One region of the Lysinibacillus sp. GJ-1 genome, then DNA from elsewhere that is predicted to be linked to it. Evidence: predicted binding sites of a transcription regulator. Region 1 holds the regulator's gene; the other holds the start of a gene.
What was found. Region 1 encodes LexA, which represses DNA repair genes until DNA is damaged. Its sites were predicted from a motif close to CGAACATATGTTCG; they were not measured.

Region 1 (11,864 bases):
TATGCTTCTTTTTACTCGTATTTGTAGAGCTTACTATTTTCAATAACGGCGGTGCTTTTTGTTTATTAATCGGTGCTGTCCTGCTCTATTTAAGCTTTTCAAAAAACAAGCGATTTTTAAAATGGACAGGAATTTTCTTTATTGCAATTGCTCTCTTTACGATGTGGAGTTTGCGACTATTTATCGTCATACTGCTCTTATACATGCTCTATCAATACTTACAACGAGAAAACGAACCGAAAATCGTCACATTGGAATTTGATAAGTTACCGGCAACTAAAAACGAACTATTCGGTACAATACCTGCGCCTGAAGATGCTTACAAATGGCAAGATGTACAAATTCAACGACTCGCTGGTGACATTACAATCGATACAACGCAAACAGTTTTACCTGCTGGCCTAAGTCTCGTTACGATTCGACAAGGCATTGGTAAAGTACAGATTTATGTCCCTTATGAAATTCCTTTTCGCTTACACTACACAACGCTATTCGGAGACTTTACATGTTTGCAAGGACATCCACAGCGGCTTTTGAATGAAAGTATCGTGTTCTCAGATGGCAACCCTGAGGATGCAAAACGTACCCTCGTCATTCACGTCGCTACATGGCTAGGAGATTTGGAGGTGCTACGTAAATGATTGCCTTTCTTTCTAGAGCTTTCTCTATATTTTTCATATTGATTGGCGCGGCATTCGGTCTCCTTTTTGCGATTTGGGGTGAACCAAATGAAAAAGTATGGGAACCTTTGTGGCAACAAGACTATGATAATATTCCATTAGGTGGCATAATTTTAATCAGTCTCTTTGCGCTTAGTTTCTTTATTGCAAGCTGGATTAGCATGACTGCACGCGCGCGTGAGGCGCAAGCAACTCGCTTTGTAAAAGAATTAATCGAGCCGGATTTTGTTTTACCTAAAAAACATGCACTACCGAAGCCACTGAAAAAAGCACTTGTTCAAACGAGCGAATTGATTGATACACAGCGAAAAAGCTTACAGCGCCTTTCCAATGAACGAGCAGAAGCCAATGATAAAGTGATTCAAGAGCGCATTATTGCCGAACGTCAACGACTTGCACGTGAGCTCCATGACTCGGTTTCACAACAATTATTTGCCGCTTCAATGTTACTTTCTGCCTTAACGGAAAGCGATGAAAATGCCAAAAGTTTAAAGCAAGTAGAAAAAATTGTACAGCAGGCCTAGCTAGAAATGCGCGCATTATTATTGCATTTACGCCCTGTTGCACTGCACAATAAAACCCTCGCCCAAGGCTTAGAGGAATTGATTATTGAACTACAACAAAAAGTATATTTTCATATAGAATATGAACTAGAAGAAATAGCTTTAACAAAGGCTGAGGAAGATCACCTGTTCCGTATTGCTCAAGAAGCATTATCCAATACATTGCGCCATTCTAAAGCAACAGAAGTTGAACTACTTCTTGTTGCCCGAGACAATCTTGCTATTTTACGCATTCAAGATAATGGTCTTGGCTTTGATGTAGAGGCTGATAAATCGACTTCCTACGGTTTACAAAATATCGCTGAGCGAGCCGTGGAAATTGGTTGTAGGTATAAAATTGTTTCGGTGCCTGGAGAAGGTACAATAGTGGAGGTAAAAGTTCCGCTACAGAAGGAGGTTGTTGAAGTTGATTCAAGTATTAATAGTGGATGACCACGAGATGGTACGAATTGGCGTATCTGCCTACCTGTCAGCACAGCCTGATATTACTGTTGTGGGGGAAGCTGAAAATGGCGTCGAAGCTGTTGAACGTGCGCTCGCCCTTCGTCCTGATATTATTTTAATGGACAATGTCATGCCTGTGATGACCGGAGCTGAAGCAACTGTTAAAATACTTGAAGCTTGGCCAGAAGCGAAAATTATGATGGTCACAAGCTTTTTAGATGACGATAAAGTGTATCCCGCTTTAGAGGCTGGTGCGATTAGCTATATATTAAAAACATCCAATGCTAAGCAAATTGCCGATGCCATTCGTAAAACAATGGGCGGAGAAACTGTTTTGGAGCCAGAAGTCACATCTAAAATGATGCACCGTATGCGCTATGGAACAAATACACCCCTTTATGAGCAATTAACTGAACGTGAAATGGAAGTTCTTTTGTTAATGGCAAAAGGCAAGGCAAACCAAGAAATTGCGGATGACTTATACATCGCCTTAAAAACAGTGAAAACCCACGTCAGCAATATTTTAGCCAAACTAGACGTTCAAGATCGAACACAAGCTGTCGTCTACGCCTTTCAAAATGGTTTAGCAAAGTAATTTTTATTAATGTCGCTAGGTTTGTGGCGGTTCGCCGAGTTTTAGTGGCGATCGTAACATCGAAAAGATCAAAAAAATACCGCAGCGCTCAATAGGAGCTTGCGGTTTCTTTTTAATTATTTGTTTGTTTTAATCTATCTAATAAATCAAATAAACTCCAATAACCTTTTATTAAATCCTCATTTGTATTTCCATTCAAAGCAACGCCAAAAGTAGTACCTTGATAATAACCGATAAAATAATCTTGAGCTTGATTTTCAAATGTATTTTCGTACGTGTGGTTAGGAATAATAAAAGCTGAAATTGCTTTGTCTGACTGAACAAATACAATAGGTATAGAGGAATTTAAATAAAATTGAGTATATTGTTCGTCGGAAGCTTCTTGTAAATAATCTTTCGTAATCATGATAGCATCAAAAGAATCTTCATTTTTTTTATGTAAATCTTGTAACATTATTTTTTTAAATTTTATATTGTTTTCTTTAATTAACGAAGGTATTTCCCCTACAATCCCAATTTCTATAACTTCATGTTTTTTGACGATATTTACTTCTTCATTTGAACATCCCACTAATAAAAATAAAAAAGCAAAAAAAGAAAAAAAGTATTTTTTAATCATTTAAGCTCACCTTTTACATTTTTTTATGCTTTATGATAAAATTTCTTTTAATAATATTATCATATTGAAAGGATTGAGGATAAGCGGGTAGTAAAAAGTTTGACGGAAATCGAAGTAGATTTGTAACATAGGATATACTTATGTAGTAATAAAAGAGTAATTAAATAAAATTAGAGTAGCGCTTGCTACTTTCAGATTGTCGACAAAAGGTATCAAGCAATTCAACGCGGATGCCTTTTGTATTTTTTTACCTTTTTAAGGACAAGAAATATATTTTTGCCACATTGAATATAGTCTTCGACAATACCCTTTCCGTTAAGTAGCTTACCATGTACAAGTAGCCAGCTTTTTTCATTGTTGTAAAAGTAAACATCGCCCGCAATGGAAATCAACGGTAGTTGTCATCTACATATATTTTTAAAATAAAAAAAGGACTGTAGACAACCTCGAAAATTTCCGAGTTTGTCTACAGTCTGACCGTAACGCTTAATTAGAGCTTACAGTATTTTTTATGGAAGCCAAATCTTATAGTGCTTTAACTTTTGCTACAACGTTTTCTACAGTGAAACCGTATTTTTCCATAACTAACTCACCTGGAGCAGAAGCGCCGAACTTGTCGATTGCAAGAACGTCACCTTCAAAACCAGTATATTTGTGCCAACCGAATGATGCACCCATTTCGATTGCTAGACGTTTTGTAACAGCTTTTGGAAGAACCGATTCTTTATATGCTGCATCTTGTTTTTCAAAGCGATCCATTGAAGGCATTGATACGACTGCAACGTCCATATCTTCAGCTTTTAATGCTTTTTGCGCTTCAATTGCAAGTGAAACTTCAGAACCTGTTGCAATTAAAATAGCATCTGCTACTTCTTTCGATGCAGGTGAAACAGTGTAAGCACCTTTTACTACACCTTCACGAACTGTTTCGATTGACGCGTCAAGCACTGGTAAGTTTTGACGAGATAATACTAATACAGTTGGTGTTTTTTCTGATGATACTGCAAGCTCCCATGCTACTGCTGATTCGTTCGCATCTGCTGGACGAACAACAGAAAGGTTTGGCATTGCACGTAATGAAGCTAAATGCTCGATTGGTTCATGTGTTGGACCATCTTCCCCTACAGCGATTGAGTCATGTGTGAATACATATGTCACAGGAAGACCCATTAATGCAGAAAGACGTACAGCTGGACGTACATAATCAGAGAATACGAAGAATGTTCCGCCAAAGACGTTAACACCGCCGTGAAGAGCCATACCGTTCATTGCTGCGCCCATAGCGAATTCACGGACACCAAACCAAATATTGCGACCTGCATAGTCATCCGCTGAGAAGTCGCCTGCACCCTTCATCGTCGTTTTATTTGAGCCTGCAAGGTCAGCAGAACCACCGAAGAATGATGGTGTTTTCTTCGCAATCGCATTAATTGCATCGCCTGAAGATGAACGTGTTGCTACAGATTTACCTGCTTCATAAACTGGCAATTCTGCTGCGAAATCTTCTGGTAGCTTACCATTCATCGCATCTTCGAATTGAGCTGCTAATTCTGGGAACTCTGCTTTGTAAGCTTCAAATTTTGCATTCCAAGCTGCTTCCGGCTGTGCACCTTGTACTTCAGCTGCTGCATTGAATGTATCATATACTTCAGCAGGAATTTGGAATGGCTCATGTGCCCACTCATACGCTGCTTTAGTTAATACAACCTCATCAGTGCCTAGTGGCGCACCGTGAGAATCTGCTTTACCTGATTTGTTTGGAGAACCGAATCCGATGACAGTTTTCACTTCAATCAGCGTTGGCTTGCCAGTTGATTTTTTTGCTTCTTCGATTGCTTGGTTAACAGCTTCTGTATCTGTACCGTCAGCCACTTTTAAATAGTTCCAGCCATATGACTCAAAACGTTTTTGTACGTTTTCTGAGAATGATTTTTCTAAATCACCATCTAATGAAATATCATTTGAATCGTATAACACGATTAATTTTTCAAGTTTTAAATGTCCAGCTAATGAAATCGCTTCAGCCGCAACACCTTCCATTAAGTCGCCGTCGCCACAAAGCGCAAATGTATAGTGATCGACAATTTCATGTCCTGGTTTATTATAAGTCGCTGCTAAATGACGCTCTGCCATTGCCATACCAACTGTCATCGCAATCCCTTGTCCAAGTGGACCTGTTGTTGCCTCTACCCCAACCGTATGGTCGTATTCTGGATGTCCTGGAGTTAATGAATCCCATTGACGGAAGTTTTGAATTTCTTCCATTGGTAGGCCTTAACCGCCAAGGTGAAGTAGGCTATATAAAAGCATAGAGCCATGACCTGCTGAAAGTACGAAACGATCGCGGTTATACCATTTTGGATTTGCCGGATTATGGCGAAGTTGTTTTGTCCAAAGCGTATAAGCCATTGGCGCTGCCCCCATTGGTAAGCCTGGGTGACCTGAATTTGCTTTTTCAATTGCATCAATTGACAATGTTCGGATAGCATTAATCGCTAGTTGGTCCGCATGTTGAGTCATTATGTTGTGACATCCTTTCTCGTCCTATATATTGTTCTACTACAGTTTAGTCAACATTGTCCTAGAAAACAATGCTTTTGTTATACTATTTGAGATTTATGACATACTTTATCATCATTCTGTAACTTAGACATAGCAATGATAGAAATAACGACAAAATTACTGCCTATTTTGGAGGAAGGTTTAACAAATAAAAAAAGAAACCTTCTTCAGTGATGGCAAGGATTTTGCTAGAAATCTATAGTGAAATGTCCACGCGAAATGTGTTTGCTTACATCCTGCATGAAATGTGTCATATTAATTTAGAAATTTATTTTTTTTCGCTTGTTTTACCTTCTCAGGCGTTACGTCATTACCTTCTTGATCGACAACTTTAACATTTTCAATTGTATTGCGCATCGTTGCTCTAAATGTATCTAAATATTCTTTGCGAAGGGATGTACGCTCTTTCGCTTCTTCTTCCGTTAAACTGCCCGCTTTAGCTTTTGCTGCTAATTCATTGATTCGATTAATTTTTTCTTTGGATAACATCGTTACACACCTTTCAATACCTTGATGACTTCAGTATGCAAAGTATAGCATGCTTTCCCTTAAAATGCAGTTATACCAACCCTTAATCACACAGCTTAGCCACAATTTACATGACTTCCAAATGTTAGTAGTGTATAACTATTAATAAAGAACACATATTGGGGGAAATAAGGTGAACATTACAACACAGCGATTACATATCCGAAAATTTGAAATACAAGATTGGCAGGCTGTTGTTAACTATATGTCCGATCAAACCGTGATGCACTATATGCCAGAAGGCGTTTTAACTGCACAACAAGTGCAAAAATTTATATCAGATAATCGTGATGAAGCAAAGCATTTCGCCATTGTTTTACAGGAGCAGTCACAGGTTATCGGTCATCTCGTATTCCATCCTTACTTTGGCGAACATACATATGAAATTGGATGGGTGTTAAATCCTGCGTATTATCGTAAAGGCTATGCGTCGGAGGCAGCACAAGCACTATTAGATTACGGCTTCACGAAAATGAAGCTTCATCGAATCATCGCCACATGTCAGCCCGAAAATATCGCTTCTTATCGCGTTATGGAAAAAATCGGCATGCGTCGTGAAGGATTTTTCAAAAAATGTATACCACATGGTGACGATTGGTGGGATGAGTACTATTACGCTATTTTGCAGGAAGAATGGCAAAGTTGAGCTCTCTACTACACTTCAAGACTGTTAGTAGAATAAAAAAAGACTAGCAGTGCAAATTATTTGCCTGCTAATCTTTCTTGATGTTCTTGATAGCGCCTATGTACGGTTGCCTTACTAACTTCGAAGCCAAGACCTCTAAGTGTCATGGCTATTTCTTCAAAAGTAAAGCCCCGATTTCGCAACTTCACAATTTCTTCTACCGGTACTTCCTTGCGCTCCTGACCATTTGGATTGCCACGATTGGACAAGTTATTTTCTGGACGATAGCCATTTTCTACTGCCCGACGCATACCGCGGCGAATTTTCGCATTATGAATTTTACGCTGATACTCCTCTACAATCGCTAATATTTCAAGCAACATCGTGTCCATCTCATTTAATTGGACAGGCCCCGCATCTCGCATCGAAAAAACATCTGTATCTGTTTTTTGCAATAAATGGAGTACAGCCATTCGCGCATTCCCACGCCCTAAACGTGTTTCATCTTGCACAAATAATGCTTGAATTTCTTTTTCTTTAATAAAATCGAGCATCTCCAGTAAACCTTCGCGTTCCACATCATAACCACTATGTTTGTCCTGAAAAACCTGTATCACTTCATAGTTTTGTTCCTTGGCATAACGCAGCAATTCTTCTTGTTGTCGTTCTAATGAAGAACTTTGGGTCTCTTTTTCCGTACTAACCCGGCAGTACAGTACAGCCGTTCGTTTTTTATTCATCATTTTCCACTTCTCGCAATTTCAATAGAATTGGTGGGCATCTTATTGTCACCCACTACGGGTATAACGAGTGATTTCCCTGCAACAATATTAACGCTATGTAATTCGTTCTCGGCTTTCACAAGGTTAATCCAGTCATCCGTACCCATTTTACCACGGTATTGTTCGGCTAACGACCATAAGCTATCGCCATGCTCTATATGAATTTCAGTGTAGGTAATGTCTCCAGGATCAGTTATAAAAAGATAGCCTGCAAATAAGAAAATTACGCCCAATAAAATTGAAATATGTGTATTTTTTTTAAACCAATTCATGCATCATATCCCCTTTTTAGAATGTTTGTTCGGAATGTATGTTCTTATAATAAAGCGAACAAACGTTTTTGTCAAACACTTTTCGAACCTATGTTTGCATAAGTGTTCGCATTCTGCTATACTATCTAGTAAGAAGAATGATATAAAAAAAAGAGGTGAGCAATCATGAAAAAAGTTTCGAAAAGACAAGAAGACATACTAGCGTTTATCAAAGAAGAAGTACGCGCAAAGGGCTATCCACCATCTGTACGTGAGATTGGTGAAGCAGTTGGACTTGCATCAAGCTCAACAGTTCATGGACATTTAGCTCGTTTAGAGCAAAAAGGCTTTATTCGACGAGATCCTACTAAACCGCGTGCAATTGAAATTTTAGAGCCTGAGGATTCGATTCAAAAGCAAAGTGTTATCCATGTACCACTTGTAGGGAAGGTTACTGCTGGATCTCCAATTACAGCGATTGAAAATATCGATGAATATTTCCCTTTACCGGATATTTACGGGACAAGCGAAGATCAGTTATTTATGCTAGAAATCATGGGTGAATCGATGATTGAGGCAGGAATTTTTGACGGGGACTTAGTCATCGTCAAGCAAAAGGCAACAGCCGATAACGGTGATATCGTCGTAGCCATGACCGAAGAAGATGAAGCAACTGTCAAACGCTTCTTTAAAGAAAAAAATCATTTCCGCTTACAGCCAGAGAACGCTACAATGGAACCGATTATTGTAGACCAAGTTTCGATTTTAGGACAAGTTGTCGGCTTATATCGCCGTGTACATTAATGCATTCTTATACTAATTTTGCGAAAAAATAATGTTCGATTAGGAAAGCCACGAAATGTTGATGGGATAACATTCGTGGCTTTTGCATGTGTGCTCAAACTTACATTTAGGAGCGTTCTATGGCATATATCATTAAGTTCATCAACGTGATAACGATTGTTTAATGTTCTTATGTAGAAAGATGATTCTTTCTATTTCTTCAAAACCATTTTTTTTATAAAATTCTTCGGCAGGTATCCCTCTATCTGTAAGCAGTACAATGTTATTTATTTTGTTATTATCGAGTTCTTTAATTAAATGATTTAACAGCGCTCTTCCAATTCCCTTATTCTGCTGTTGTTGTTTTACGTACATTTCATTAATAAAGAATTCATCTCCGCTCCACCAAACTCTATTGACTCCTAAAATACAGCCTAAAATCTCGTCATTTTCTATTGCTAAAACTCCTAAGAATCCAGGTGTCTGATAAAAATCTAATAAATATTTTTTAGCTTGCGAAAATGTCCATTTATCATTCCAAGGCGCATCATTAAATACTTCAATAAATGTTTCGGTACATTTACTTAAATCCTCTTCCACTAATAATTTATATTCCATTACAACCACCCCTTTATTTAACATATAAATGCAATTATAACATTTATTATTAATCCTTTGTTTCACTGTAATTACCTGAAGAAACTCTGCGTAGCTGCCTTTTGCCTTGAAGTAATTATCAATTTGCATAGTTAGAATTTCTCTTAAACTATACCTCCAATTATGACAATAAAAATACAGCCTTTTCTATGTGAAAGACTGTATTTAAAGGCTAAACTATTAAATTTTCGTTTGGTTTCTTAGCTGTCATCCCTATGCTTCTCTTTTATATAGCATGCTCGCTTTAACGAAAGCTGAAAAAAGTTTTTGTGCAGCAATATCTCCTACAATTGCCTGTTCTTCTGGGTGCCACTGAACTGCTAGACAAAACGGAAACTCTTCATGGACCACCGCTTCGACTAGACCATCACTAGATTTTGCTGCAACGACTAGCTTCTCTGCTAAAACATTTACTGCTTGATGATGAAAGGAATTAACAGCAATTTTTTCTTCTTCAATAATTGTTTTTAACAATGTATGAGGTGTTATGTGAACATAATGCGTTGCGACGCCACGAGCTGCTTGTTGTGCATGTTTTAACAGTTTACTACTATGATATTCACTATCAACATCTTGGTATAATGTTCCACCTAATGCAACATTGAGCATTTGAATACCACGGCAAATACCGAATATCGGCATTTTCCTTGTAAAGGCTGCATTAAGTAAGGCCAGTTCCACCTTGTCTCTCTCCGGGTGTATCTTTCCTAGCCTTGGTAAAGGTTCAGCACCAAATTCAAATGGATGAACATCGTGCCCACCCGATAAAAGTAAACCATCCGTTAACGATAGAATTTGTGCCGCATCTTCCTCTACCCCCAGCGGAATAATAAATGGGATCCCTCCAGCCTCAATAATGCTTTCGCTATAGGCTACATTTAATCTCGATGATAAATCATCTTCCGCAAACGCCGTTATACCTATAATTGGTTTCATCTATCTCCCTCCTTACCATAATCCTACATACCACTGTATTATGACATTTCCATAGAAATACACTATGACCGCTGCTAGTGCGATGGCAGGGCCAAATGGAATCGCTGTTTTTCTACCTTGCTGGCGCACTTGCAGCACAATCATTCCAGCAACCATTCCAATAACGGCTGCTATAAATAATGTCAATAGTGTGTGGATTGTACCTAATACAAAGTAGAGTAAAAAGAATAATTTTATGTCGCCACCACCAATTCCACCACGCGACACAACTGCGATACTATATACTACGCCAAAGCCAACGACAGCACCTACAATACTATCCCACCAAGGCGTCAAAGGCGCTAGCATACGCCCAATCACTAATAATGGCAAAAAGCACAATAGCACTTTATCTGGTATAAGCATATAGGTAATATCCGATACAACCACAATCACCAATAATGAAATCAATAATAATGCCACGATAAATTGTTCACTAAATCCATATTGCCAATATGAAAAGGCAAATAATATCCCGGTCAGCAGCTCGATGAATGGATAAATCCATGCAGTTTTTTGCCCGCAGCTACGACATTTGCCTCCTAAAAATATATAGGACAATACAGGTATTAAATCTATTGCCGTCAATTGCCTCTGACAGGTCGTACAGTGCGATGGTGGTTGGATTATCGACTCCTTCATCGGCACACGTAAACCTACCACATTAAAAAACGAACCAAATACAAGTCCAAATACGAATACAAGTATTGTATAAGCCATTTCCATTTTTCTTACCCCCTAAACTAACATAGTGCTTATACTTGTTGTCCTTTATAATAAGGTTGTGACCTCGACGGTCGTGGTAATAGTAGACTCTACATTCTGCTAATGTTTCTAGTTTGATTTCATTATTGGTGAATGATAATTATAAAATTCTACAGCCGCTATGCGTGTTCCTGTCACCACTTTATTGACAATAATACTTTCAAAGAGCACGTATTTGAGTGGCTTTTTTACGCCAAAACAAATTTACAGTAAAATAAAAGACCATTTACTAGTCACACTAGTAAACAGTCTTTATTTTTATTTCCTCAACAATCTACTCGACAGTAGCATGCCGATGCCACCAATTGAGATGAAAAGTATTGCGCGTATTAATAAATCGAGTGCGGATAAGTCGAAGAATATCAGCTTTATAAAGGCGATGGCTAATATGATAAAGCCGGAAAGTCGCAGTATTCGTAAGTGCCGCACTGCGCCAAGCCAAAGTGATAGGCTTGCCGTGAGAAAGAGCGTAATTGTTGTTAGTGCAATGCTAAGCTTCCAATCTAGTAAGTCGTTATAAGCGAGTTGTGACACAAGACCACATACTGCTAGCATCGCACTTACTACACCTATACTAACAATGGCATCTAAAAATTTCGGCATATAGTCTTGATAGATTCGATAAATACGTCCCTTCATGAGCAAATCCAGGATGATAGCCTTAATCGTAGCAATGAAGGTTAACCGTGTCATAATATTGAGCCATTCAATCCCCTGTATATTAGAAGGAATAACGTTTAACATAATTGTAAATAACAAGAATAATACAGTCAGCACTGGCGTTAATGCCCGCCCTTTAAATGTTACAGGTAGAAACAGTGACCCTACAAACAACAATACAATGCTAATACTCATTAGATGTGGGGTATTACTAGCACTTACAATATAAACACTATCCAGCTTGCCTATATAGGCGATAAAGTAACTAGCTGTAATAACTGCTATTACATCAAGCACATATAAATCTTTCATCCATTTCTCAAAGGCATTTAATGTTTCTTTACGACGTAATGCATACATATAAATAACGAAGAG
Region 2 (11,864 bases), 140 kb from region 1:
TCTGTATACATTTTTAACACAACAAAAATACTGGAAACAATACAGAGCAAAATACTATAATTTTTTCTTTTTACTATCATTGACGATCAAACTCCAATACTAATTGCTCTCGTGCCTTTCGATTTGTATAGCTATTTTCTTCAATATACTTTTTCATCTTGTCGAGACAATCCTTATTTTGGATGATATTAGCAATGACCGCGTAAATATCCTCTATATCCCCATCTGTTATCAATCCATTGAAACCATGTTGTATTTGTTCACCTGCTGCTGCAAAATTCGTCGTAATAACGGGCGTTTCTAATATTAATGCCTCACCAACTACCATCGGATAACCTTCATACGCTGAAGTTAATATCAGGACATCGCTTTCTTTAATAAACGGATATGGATTATGACATTCCCCAACAAATTCAACTACATCATCTACACCTAATTGTAATGCTAATTGTTGATTAAAAAGTAAGTCTGGTCCATCACCTATAATTCGCCAATGCAATCGCCCGATAGAAGACTCTTTTAAAAGCTTACATATATATGGAATAAGGTCGAATCTTTTTGTGGCATTGTCCATTCTACCAACAGATACTAAATCTATCGTTCCTTTTTCAAATGGCGTATAATATGTTGCTAACTCTTTAATTTCCGCTATCGGAAAAAAATTGTAGACAACTTGTATTTTATGTTGATAGGGCGGGAGAAATTTCAGTAAATTTCGCTTACATGCTTCAGAAACACAAATTAATCTATCAAAATTTTTATAGGTTTTGATACAAACCTTATAATTAAAATTTGCTCTTAATGGATCCGTATGTATCCATGCAAGCTTTTTATGTGCCTGTACAAATTGATCGACGAATAAATTTGTACCTCGGTTAAAATAACTATTTGGTGCGTCATTAAAATAAGAAATGGCTATATGATAGTGTTTACTAGGGCGATGATTTTTTAAAAGTAATGTATAAAAGTTGTTGGAGCCAATAATGCGTACAAGCAACATACATACTATGCGCAGCAAAATATGCCAGACATTTTTTCTCTGTTTCACGACATAAAAGGGGGTAGCGATTAGTTGTAATAATAAGTTGCCGATATTTACATTGACGTTAGGAGGGATGTCCTTTAAAAGCTCACCTTCACCAAATGTAAAAATATCAATTTCATATTGTTCATCAACACTAAGTTCTTTTAATGTATTAATTAACGCCTTTTGAATACCGCCCATCTGAAAATTTTGCGCAACAAATAATATTTTCATAAAGTCTGAAATCCCCCTAAAATCCAATATTATGTGTGCTATAAATGGCTATACAATGTAATGATACGCTTTTCCATTTCGCTCCAGCTATAGTGGTCTTCATATAACAGTTTCATTTTACGAGAGATCTCTGGCCATTCTTTTTTGCGCTCAATTAACTTTTCAATAGCTTGTTGTAAACTATGTTGATTATAATCAATTAACTCTCCTAGATTATGTGCTGCTACTACTTCCGACATTCCAGTATTTTTCACCATAATTAAAGGTTTTCCGAGCATCAGTGCCTCATAAAATTTATTCGGTGCTGCATAATAGTGATTAGAAACTTCGGGGTCATAAATGGCAGTCATAATGTCACAACTATTTTCTAAAGCGAGTGTTTTGTCATACGGAATCTTCCCGTAATAGAGGATATTGTCATACTTTTGCGCGAGTTCGGCCAATCCGTCTGCATACTCGCCAAATCCGCCAATATGCAATTCATAGTTTCTATTTGCTTTTACTATTTCAACTAGTTCTTTAATAAGTCTTTCCTTGGCTAATATGCCAACATAGACTATTTTTACTTTATCTTTGTTCAACTGTACGTCATGATTTAACGGCATAGGAAGTGGCGTATTATAAATCACCTCTATTTTTTTGGGTGATGCATTCGCTATTTGACCTTTTCGTTTTTCTGTACAAATAATAACAGCATCCACACGATTCAACAGAGCGATATCTATCTTTTCAACAATCTTTCCTATCATTGCTGGCCCATGAAAGGGAGCAGTAATGGAATCAAACATATCATAAATAACTTTTTTACGGAGTAACTTCCCGCATATCGTGCCGATAAATGCTGTATCGAAGTCACAAGCGTGTATAATATCATAAGTATTTTTATGTTGAAGTAGCCATTGAAATAGTTTTATTTGAAATCGCAATAGTGGAAATAAATTTTTTTTAAATCCGCCACCAAAGGTAGCAGGGATGCCAAACCTTGTGATTTTAATGGGCTGTGTACGCTTTAGAAATTGTACTTTTTCCTTATATTTGCTATCTCTATCCCAAGCTACTATTTGTACATGCCAGTTATTTTTTATAAGGCTGTCCACTTCCTTTTCAACTCTAGGATCTGGAGATATTGGATTACTTCTCATAAAAACAACTCTCATCCCTACTGTCCCCTTATTTATTTAATCCCTTCTATCAGTCATGCATGTTTAATTTTTTGCTTATTTAAAATAATCTCCAACCTTTTTTTGTAAATTGATTGTCAGGTTCATATACGATGACAGGCTGATTATGGATGATTCGTGCATTATTGGCTAAAAAATCATCCACTGCATCTAATTGTTTGTGCTTTTCTAAAAAGCGAAGTCCTTTTTCAAATAACAATGGGCGTGTCGTAACATTATGCACATCCGAACCGTATGTATGAACGAGGTTCGAGCGAACTAATCTCAAAGAGAGCTGTTGAATGGATTTGCCAAAATGGCCAGCTAAACTGCCTGCGGTTATTTGTGCGAGTGCCCCCTCTCGTATAAGTTGCTCCAAGCAACTTGGATCTTCTGCTATGGCTGTATTGCGTTCTGGATGTGCAATGATTGGTGTAATACCCGCTGTCAATAAATTGTAAATTATTGTTCGTGTATATGTCGGTATGTAACCTGATGGAAGCTCTAATAATAAGTAATTCGAATCGGCTAATGTGTGCAACTGCCCGCTCTCTAACAACGCTAAAATATTCCCCGCCAGTCTCACCTCATGCCCAGGATAAAGTGTTAACGACATGTGTCGGTTGTCAATTTCCTGCTGTAATTTTATAATTTGTTCATTCACTTCATGAAAAGGAACATTATATAACGGGTGCAGAACATGTGATGTAGCTATCATAGCTGTAATGCCTTCTGCAATGGCTTGTTCAAATAATTGGAATGTCTCCTCTACTGTTTCTGGACCATCATCAACATTCACTAAAATATGGCTATGCATATCGACCATTACATTTCACTTCCCTATCTATACCCATATCCTAACGGTAATAGTGATCATAATATTCGCCTAGTGGTGTTTTATAATTATTTAAAACGACACCTAAAATATTCGCCTTTGACGCCTCAAGACTTAATTTTGCTTTTAGTACGCTTGTATTTTCCACTACACCACTATTGACAATTAATAGTGTGCCATGGCATTTATTAGCTAAAATTTGCGCATCCGTGACCGATAGCAATGGCGGAGCATCAAAAATAATGATGTCAAAATCTTTTATCAGTTGAACAATGACGCTATCCATCGTTTTAGAAGCTAAAAGTTCTGCTGGATTAGGAGGAATTGGTCCGCTTGTCATAACAAAAAGATTCGGAATCTCTGTACTGTTTAACACTTCTGCCATTTCATATTGTCTAGTCAGTAAATTTGATAGTCCCCTTATATTGGCTAAGCGAAATGTATAATGCATGGTTGGCTTACGTAAATCTGCATCAACAATTAATATCTTTTTTCCTTCTTGTGCAAAGACAACACCTAAATTAGCCACATTTGTGGACTTTCCTTCGCCCGGTGTGGCAGATGTCACTAAAATGGTTTTGATTTCTTGGTCGGGCATTGCAAAGGTAATGTTTGTTCGGATGGTACGAAATTGCTCAGAGACAAAGGAATGACTATTCGCAACTGTCACAAGCTTCCTGCCCATTTTGGCTAGTTTTTTTTTATTTGCTCTTTTATGTTGAAACATTGTTACTCCCTCCTTCTGTTATGAGATTTAATCATATATTTTTATAGGTTGCATCGTTTATTTTGCTAATGATACCCATAATCGGCAAGCCAATGATTTCTTCGATATCTTGCTCTGTCTTAACGGTTGTATCCAAGCATTCTAGTAATACAGCAAAGCCAGCGCTTACGATGAACCCTAGCATCGCAGCAGCCACAATATATAAATTTTTGTTTGGCGCCACTGGCTCAGGCTCGTCATCTAATGTCGCTACTGACAAAATATTAATATTATCTATCGTCATTAACACTTGAATCTCCTCTTGAAATACCCCAGCTACTGTATTGGCAATATTAACTGCCATATCAGCTTGCTTGTCTTGAACGGCAATATTCAAAACTTGAGAATTACTCGCACTCGATACAGTAATCTGTTCTTTTAATTTTTCTGGTGTACTATCTAAATGAAGCCGGCTAATCACTTTCGATAAAATAGCAGGGCTTTGAATAATGACATTATACGTATTAATTAAACGCAAATCCGTTTCCACCTGTTGTACACCTAAACGTGATTGTTGGTCGATATTTTTTTGATTTACTAACAGCTGCGTTTGTGCTTCATAAGTAGGCTTTATGATAAAAAAACTAAAGAACGCCGTGACTAATGCTAAAAAAAGTGCAAAGCTCATAATATACAGCAATTGCTTTCGTACTATTTTCACTACATCTTGCAAGGTGATAGTTTCTTGCAACGACCCTCACTCCTTGACATTACATATACTGGCGATTCTATATTTTTGTCAGTTCTTCTGGCATTTTTCACAAAAAGTTTTATAGTATATTATATTATTGATTGCCTTCTTTTATTCATCTTGAAAAAGAGCTAATACGAAGTGTTTCTTATATAAAATTGGACACAAAAAAAGTGTCCCCCTCTGTGGGAACACTGAACAATACAAGATGTTGTTGTGCATTTTTTACTTGAGCTAAATGTTAGCTCTTTTCAAAAAGGCACTGCTTGATGACTCATGTAAAAAGACCCCTCTTGCTTGTAGCCAAGAGGAGTCTTATATTTTATTATTTCGCGTACTCCACTGCACGTGTTTCGCGGATAACAGTTACTTTAATATGTCCTGGATAATCTAGTTCTTCTTCAATGCGCTTACGAATATCACGCGCAAGTCGATGAGAAGCTAAATCGTCAATTTTTTCTGGTTGAACAATAATACGGATTTCTCGCCCTGCTTGGATGGCATATGATTTTTCAACACCATCGTAACTTTCAGAAATCTCTTCTAATTTTTCTAGTCTGCGAATATAGTTTTCCAGTGTCTCACTTCGAGCACCAGGACGCGCTGCAGATAATGCATCAGCTGCAGCTACTAATACTGCAATGACAGATGTTGCTTCTGTATCACCATGGTGAGAAGCGATACTGTTAATAACAACAGGATGTTCTTTATATTTCGTTGCTAACTCCACGCCGATTTCAACATGGCTTCCTTCAACTTCGTGGTCGATTGCTTTCCCTATATCATGCAATAAGCCAGCACGACGAGCTAACGCTACGTCTTCACCAAGTTCAGCAGCTAGTAAGCCTGCTAAATATGCTACCTCCACCGAATGTTTTAGGACGTTTTGCCCGTAGCTTGTACGATATTTCATGCGGCCCAAAATCTTCATTAGGTCAGGGTGTAGATTGTGGATGCCGATTTCAAATGTCGTTTGTTCCCCTGTTTCACGAATTTGTTCATCTACCTCGCGACGAGATTTTTCAACCATTTCTTCGATGCGAGCAGGGTGAATACGACCATCCTGTACCAGCTTTTCAAGTGCAAGTCGAGCCGTTTCACGACGAATTGGATCAAAACCAGATAAAATAACAGCTTCTGGCGTATCATCGATAATTAAATCGATACCTGTTAACGTTTCGAGTGTACGGATATTTCGACCCTCTCTACCAATAATACGGCACTTCATTTCATCATTTGGCAAGTTCACAACAGAAACAGTTGTTTCTGCTACGTGATCTGCAGCAAAGCGTTGTAGTGCCAATGATAAAATTTCACGCGCCTTTTTATCAGATTCCTCTTTCACACGCGTTTCAGATTCCTTCGTCATCACTGCAATATCAGTTGCTAGCTCTTTTTCTACTTCACTTAAGATAATAGTCTTAGCTTCATCTCTTGTTAATGCAGAAATGCGCTCTAGCTCTGTTTTTTGCGCTGCAACGAGCTCGTCCACTTTGCTTTCCATCTGTTCAATATGCTGTTGTCTTTCAGCTAGAGCTTGTTCTTTACGCTCTAAGCCGGCTTCTCTCTTATTTAGAGCATCATCCTTGCGATCAAGATTCTCTTCTCTTTGCAATAAACGGTTCTCTTGTTTTTGAAGTTCTAAACGACGGTCACGAATGTCATTTTCGGCTTCAGTGCGAAATTTGTGAGTTTCATCTTTGGCTTCAAGTAGTGCTTCTTTCTTTAATGCCTCCGCTTCTCGTTTTCCTTCTTCAACGATTGTTTCAGCGACATGTTTAGCACCAGTGATTTTTGAGTCATTCACTTTTTTCATGTAGATATAGCTAACAGCGGCACCAACGATGAGTCCAAGCAAAGCGGAGATGATAGTAATTCCATCCATATGAACACCTCCTCTTGCTATTTGGGTAATACAGTTTCAGTCGGCGCATACAAAAATTGTACTGCCTATTTTAAAGTCATAATTCAGAAATTATACATATTTAATTGTATAGCTAGCCCCAAGCTCTGTCAAGGATAGACGGGCATCTGTTCGCCTATCTGAAAGAAAAAAAGTAAGTCATATCCATAAGGACTATAAATTTACTGTATCTTTTGTGCTAGATAAAATACCTATGCTCCTTAAAAATGAATTTATTTGGGACAAAGGTGTCAATACAATTATTACCACAATTACGTACATCTTAATACAATTATTTTCACTTTCTTTGACAAAACGAAGACTTCTTTCTTACTGGCTATACTTTAGCAGACGATCAAGCGCAATTCATGCCTATGAAACTACAATGAAAACAAAAAAATCGTCCTCACTCCATTAGAGTGAGAACGATATATTATTATTTGTCATCTTCAAGAAGAAGCATTAACTCTTCATCCATTTCCTCATCATCATGTGCAGCAATGGTATAAGATGATGCAGCTATGCCATAAGAAGAACGAATTTTATTTGCAATTTCTTCTAAAATAGCAGGGTTTTCTTTTAAATATTGTTTTGCGTTTTCACGTCCTTGGCCTATACGCTCATCACCATATGCATACCAAGATCCACTTTTTTGAACGATGTCTAATTCTACACCTAAATCCACCGTTTCGCCTTCTTTAGAAATCCCTTCACCATACATAATATCAACTTCAGCTGTACGGAATGGTGGCGCTACTTTATTTTTGACAATTTTAATTTTCGTACGGTTACCCATAATGTCATTACCTTGTTTGATTGCTTCAGCACGACGTACTTCTAAACGAACTGAGCTATAGAATTTTAGCGCACGACCACCAGGAGTTGTTTCTGGATTTCCGAACATAACACCAATTTTTTCACGAATTTGGTTAATGAAAATAGCGATTGTTTTAGACTTATTAATCGCACCTGAAAGCTTACGTAATGCTTGAGACATTAAACGAGCTTGTAAACCAACGTGCGAGTCACCCATATCGCCTTCGATTTCAGCTTTTGGTACAAGTGCTGCAACAGAGTCAATAACGATAATATCAATCGCCCCACTACGCACTAATGCTTCTGCAATTTCAAGCGCTTGCTCACCTGTATCTGGTTGTGATAGTAATAGTTCATCAATATTTACGCCTAATTTTTGAGCGTAAATTGGATCTAATGCATGTTCAGCATCGATAAATGCTGCTTGTCCGCCCTTAGCTTGTACTTCTGCAATCGCATGAAGCGCAACGGTCGTTTTACCTGATGATTCTGGACCATATACTTCAATAATACGTCCACGTGGATAGCCACCAACACCTAATGCTGCATCAAGCGCTAGCGAACCACTTGAAGATGTAGCAATTTCTAAATCTGTTTTTTCGCCTAGCTTCATGATAGAGCCTTTACCGAAATTCTTTTCAATTTGTTTTAACGCCTGTTCTAAGGCTGCTTTACGATCACTCATTGTTTTTCCTCCTTTGAAACTGTTCACTGTTTTTATCTATCTCTACTATACTTGTTTTTGAGAGAACACGCAAGAAAAAAGCGAACATTTATTCGATTTTTGTGCAAAATAAAAATTTGGATAAGTTTTTCCTACCCAAATTCCCATTTTGAACTATCATAATCAATGCTATTTTTAGTGTAATAGCTTCATAACCTGTACATGCATCTTACACTTTTAGAAGTGATAGACTTGTGAAGCAAGCTAAATACGTTTCTTGTAACCTCGTGCTTCCAATTGCTGCATTAAATAGTGACAAGTAAACTTCACGGCACGCAATCGGTTTGTATTGCGCATACCCGATAAGTGAAGTAAATACGTAATTGGCTCTTCGTCATCTATGGCAATACCAATCCATACCGTTCCTACTGGCTGATGGTCATGTGCTGTAGGACCAGCCGCACCTGTTAGTCCGATACCGATACTTGTACCAAATTTTTGACGTACTGCACTAGCCATTGCCGCAGCACATTCACTGCTCACAATACCGTGCGTATCTAGTAATTGTTGAGAAATGCCAAGCTGCTTTACCTTCGCATCTTCGGTATAGGTCACTAGTCCTCCAATAAGCACATTGCCTACACCTGGTATTTCAGCCAGCTCTGATTGAAATAAACCAGCTGTTAAACTTTCTGCCGCAGCAATCGTTAAATTATTGTCCTGCAACATTTCCACCGTTTTTGAGGCGAGTGAGTCATCATTTATGCCATATTGATAGTCGCCAACAATAGCACGAATTTCTGCCACTTTTGCAGCAATCAACTGGTGCGCGTCGTCCTCTGATTGGTATTCGCTGTTACGCGTAAAGTGACCTCTCCATCAGCTGCTAGCGGGGCAACCGTTGGATTGGTTTGTGTATCTAAAATATCCTGTACATGTACTTCTAACTCTGCTTCCCCAATACCATAAAAACGCATTACGTGAGACACAATTACTCCGCCATCATTAAGCATTTTACCAAGCTTTGGCTTCGCTTCAAATTGGAACATCGGCTCTAATTCTTTTGGAGGGCCAGGAAGTAAAATATAAGTGCAATTATCTTTTGTTAAAATCATTCCTGGTGCCATACCATGATGATTAGCAAGCACCTCACTACCTGCTAATATTAGCGCCTGCTTGCGATTATTGTCCGTCATTGAACGGCCTAGTTTAGCAAAAAACTCCTCAATATATGTCAATGCAACTTGATCGAATACAAGGTCTACTCCAAGATGGCGAGCAATCGTCTCCTTCGTCAAATCATCCTTTGTTGGACCTAAGCCTCCTGAAAAAATAATGAGATTAGCGCGCGATTCCGCAATGCTAATTGCTTCTTCTAACCGTTTTGAATTGTCACCAACAACGGTATGATAAAACACATTAATTCCTAACTCAGATAGCTGATTTGAAATAAATTTTGCATTTGTATTTGTAATCTGTCCAAGTAATAACTCTGAGCCAACTGCAAGGATTTCAGCATTCATAATCCACAAGACCTTTCTTATTTAGACTCAAGTAACACACGTCGATTTAGATAGAAATAATCCCATCCAGACCATAGTGTAAAGAATAATGCAATATATAGCATTATTTTATCAAATGGGATACCGAAATACACAAATATTGTATTGTGTAAAAGGGCTGCTGCAATCGCAACAATTTGTGCCCATGTTTTGATCTTGCCAAGCTGATTGGCTGCTACCACTTCTCCACCGCCTGCAAGAATTAAACGTAAGCCAGTTACAGCAAATTCGCGGCTAATAATAACAATAATAATCCAAGCTGGTGCCATACCAAGCTCTACCATTAGAATAAACGCTGCAGAAACAAGTAACTTATCTGCTAATGGGTCTAAAAATTTACCAAACGTTGTTACAAGATTATACTTTCTCGCATAGTAACCATCTACCCAATCCGTAGTCGATGCAATAATAAAAATAAGAGCTCCCACAAAATGATGGACTGGCATCTCTGCACTAAATAAGGTCATTGTTCCCCAGCCGAAATCAAACATCATAACAATGACAAAAAACGGAATAAGTAAGATACGTGAAATGGTAATTTTATTTGGAATGTTCATTTTACTAACACCTTTCATGATGAAAGAAAGTAGTCATCATAGGATGACTACTGTTCTTTATTGAAATTGACGACAATATTTTGCGTTACGATTTGCTGTGCATACGTTAAAAGCTCGTCATTAATATAGACCTTAGCTTGCGTAGAATTACCTAAACGAATACGTGCATAGCTTTGTGCTGTTGCATCAAACTCTACAATTTCCCCCGCTTTATACACACGCGTATCAGTCAGTAATTCTTGCTGCTGTTGGTTACGAATACCAATAAATGTAGGTCCTGATACTTCAATCCGTATTTTAAATGTATCAGTACCCGTTAAAGTGTAAGATGTTGTAGCGCCATCTGCTTCGATTGTACCTGCTGAAATCGTTTGCTTAACCTCTTCGGTTTTACTATCATCTGGTGTTACATCTTCTGTCTGCTCTTTTTCTGTATTAGCTTGAGCTTTTTTATCTTCTTCCTCTTTATCTTTTTCATTATCTATTGGTTTTGGTTTTTTATCGTACTCCATTACTGGTGGTGTATCATTACTTTCACCCGTTCCTGAGTTGCTTCTATTTTGAAATAGAACCCAAATTGCAACGATAATAACAATAATAAATAAAGCGACAATGACTTTCGGCATAGCCTCCATCATTTTATTCGAAGAGGTTTTTGAAACCTTTCTTCTAGTTGAAGTTTGAGTCAATGATTGGCTAACTTGGTCGTTCGGTGTCCCTGGCAATTCGCTTTTAAATGTCTCTAAAATTTCCTCTGGATTTAACCCAACAGCCTCTGCATATTGTTTAATAAAAGCTCGTACATAAAACGAACCTGGCATAATTGAATAATTGCCTTCTTCAATACCTACTAAATAACGTTTTTGAATTTTCGTTATTTCTTGTAAATCGTCTAAGCTGTAGCCTTTAGACAGTCTCGCCTCTTTCAGTCGAGTCCCTAATTCCGCCACTAATAACACCTACTTTAATATCAAATTAAAAATTAAATCCTCCAAATGAATCGGATTCGGACATCATATGATTTTTTTCCATTATTTCATAAGTAATTTCTTCATCTGGGTGATGCCGTAGTTCAATGATATAATCAAAATCCTCAATCTTATATTCAGAATGCTGAACAAACATATCTGGATGCTCTACAACTTTAATCGAAGGCATATTCATCATTTCACGCACTAATTGCAAATGTCGCTCATCAGCGGAACGACGTGTTACAATGCCGTCCAGTATAAAAATATTATTGTCACTGAATTCATCGCCTGCAAGCTTATTACGAATAGTTTGTTTAATCATTGTAGATGATAAAAAAATCCACTTTTTATTGGCACAAACACTTGCCGCAACAATAGATTCCGTTTTACCAACCCGAGGCATCCCACGTATCCCAATGAGTTTATGACCTTCCTTTTTAAAGAGTTCTGCCATAAAATCCACTAAAATACCTAGTTCATCTCGGACGAAGCGAAAAGTATTTTTTTCATCTGCATCTCGAGGAATATAATGACCATGCCTAATAGCTAAACGATCACGGAGTTTTGGTTGTCGAAATTTAGTAACGTGGATATGTTCCATTGTCGAAACAATTGTACGAAAACGCTCAATTGCTTCATCATTGTCTGTATGCACTAGCATACCACGCCGGTCTTCATCGA

Region 2: the regulator LexA is predicted to act here: its motif matches at 8,196-8,209, upstream of recA (recombinase RecA).

Annotation. Positions count from the first base shown of each region.
Region 1 covers NZ_CP088912.1:1,260,978-1,272,841, reverse strand. Annotated here, with positions in the region: gene liaF (cell wall-active antibiotics response protein LiaF) at 1-641, shown strand, start outside; partial or broken gene LO754_RS05825 (sensor histidine kinase) at 638-1,675, shown strand; gene LO754_RS05820 (response regulator transcription factor) at 1,650-2,282, shown strand; gene LO754_RS05815 (hypothetical protein) at 2,395-2,901, opposite strand; partial or broken gene tkt (transketolase) at 3,427-5,421, opposite strand; gene LO754_RS05805 (DUF896 domain-containing protein) at 5,719-5,952, opposite strand; gene LO754_RS05800 (GNAT family N-acetyltransferase) at 6,125-6,637, shown strand; gene LO754_RS05795 (YneB family resolvase-like protein) at 6,694-7,356, opposite strand; gene yneA (cell division suppressor protein YneA) at 7,356-7,670, opposite strand; gene lexA (transcriptional repressor LexA) at 7,836-8,453, shown strand; gene LO754_RS05780 (GNAT family N-acetyltransferase) at 8,595-9,050, opposite strand; gene LO754_RS05775 (gamma-glutamyl-gamma-aminobutyrate hydrolase family protein) at 9,303-10,025, opposite strand; gene LO754_RS05770 (A24 family peptidase) at 10,038-10,790, opposite strand; gene LO754_RS05765 (DUF2339 domain-containing protein) at 11,088-11,864, opposite strand, start outside.
Region 2 covers NZ_CP088912.1:1,122,427-1,134,290, reverse strand. Annotated here, with positions in the region: gene LO754_RS05230 (hypothetical protein) at 1-80, opposite strand, end outside; gene LO754_RS05225 (glycosyltransferase) at 77-1,258, opposite strand; gene LO754_RS05220 (glycosyltransferase family 4 protein) at 1,297-2,415, opposite strand; gene LO754_RS05215 (tyrosine-protein phosphatase) at 2,480-3,244, opposite strand; gene LO754_RS05210 (CpsD/CapB family tyrosine-protein kinase) at 3,276-3,980, opposite strand; gene LO754_RS05205 (Wzz/FepE/Etk N-terminal domain-containing protein) at 4,012-4,710, opposite strand; gene rny (ribonuclease Y) at 5,036-6,595, opposite strand; gene recA (recombinase RecA) at 7,050-8,114, opposite strand; partial or broken gene LO754_RS05190 (competence/damage-inducible protein A) at 8,358-9,616, opposite strand; gene pgsA (CDP-diacylglycerol--glycerol-3-phosphate 3-phosphatidyltransferase) at 9,634-10,212, opposite strand; gene LO754_RS05180 (helix-turn-helix domain-containing protein) at 10,260-11,171, opposite strand; gene LO754_RS05175 (DUF3388 domain-containing protein) at 11,188-11,864, opposite strand, start outside.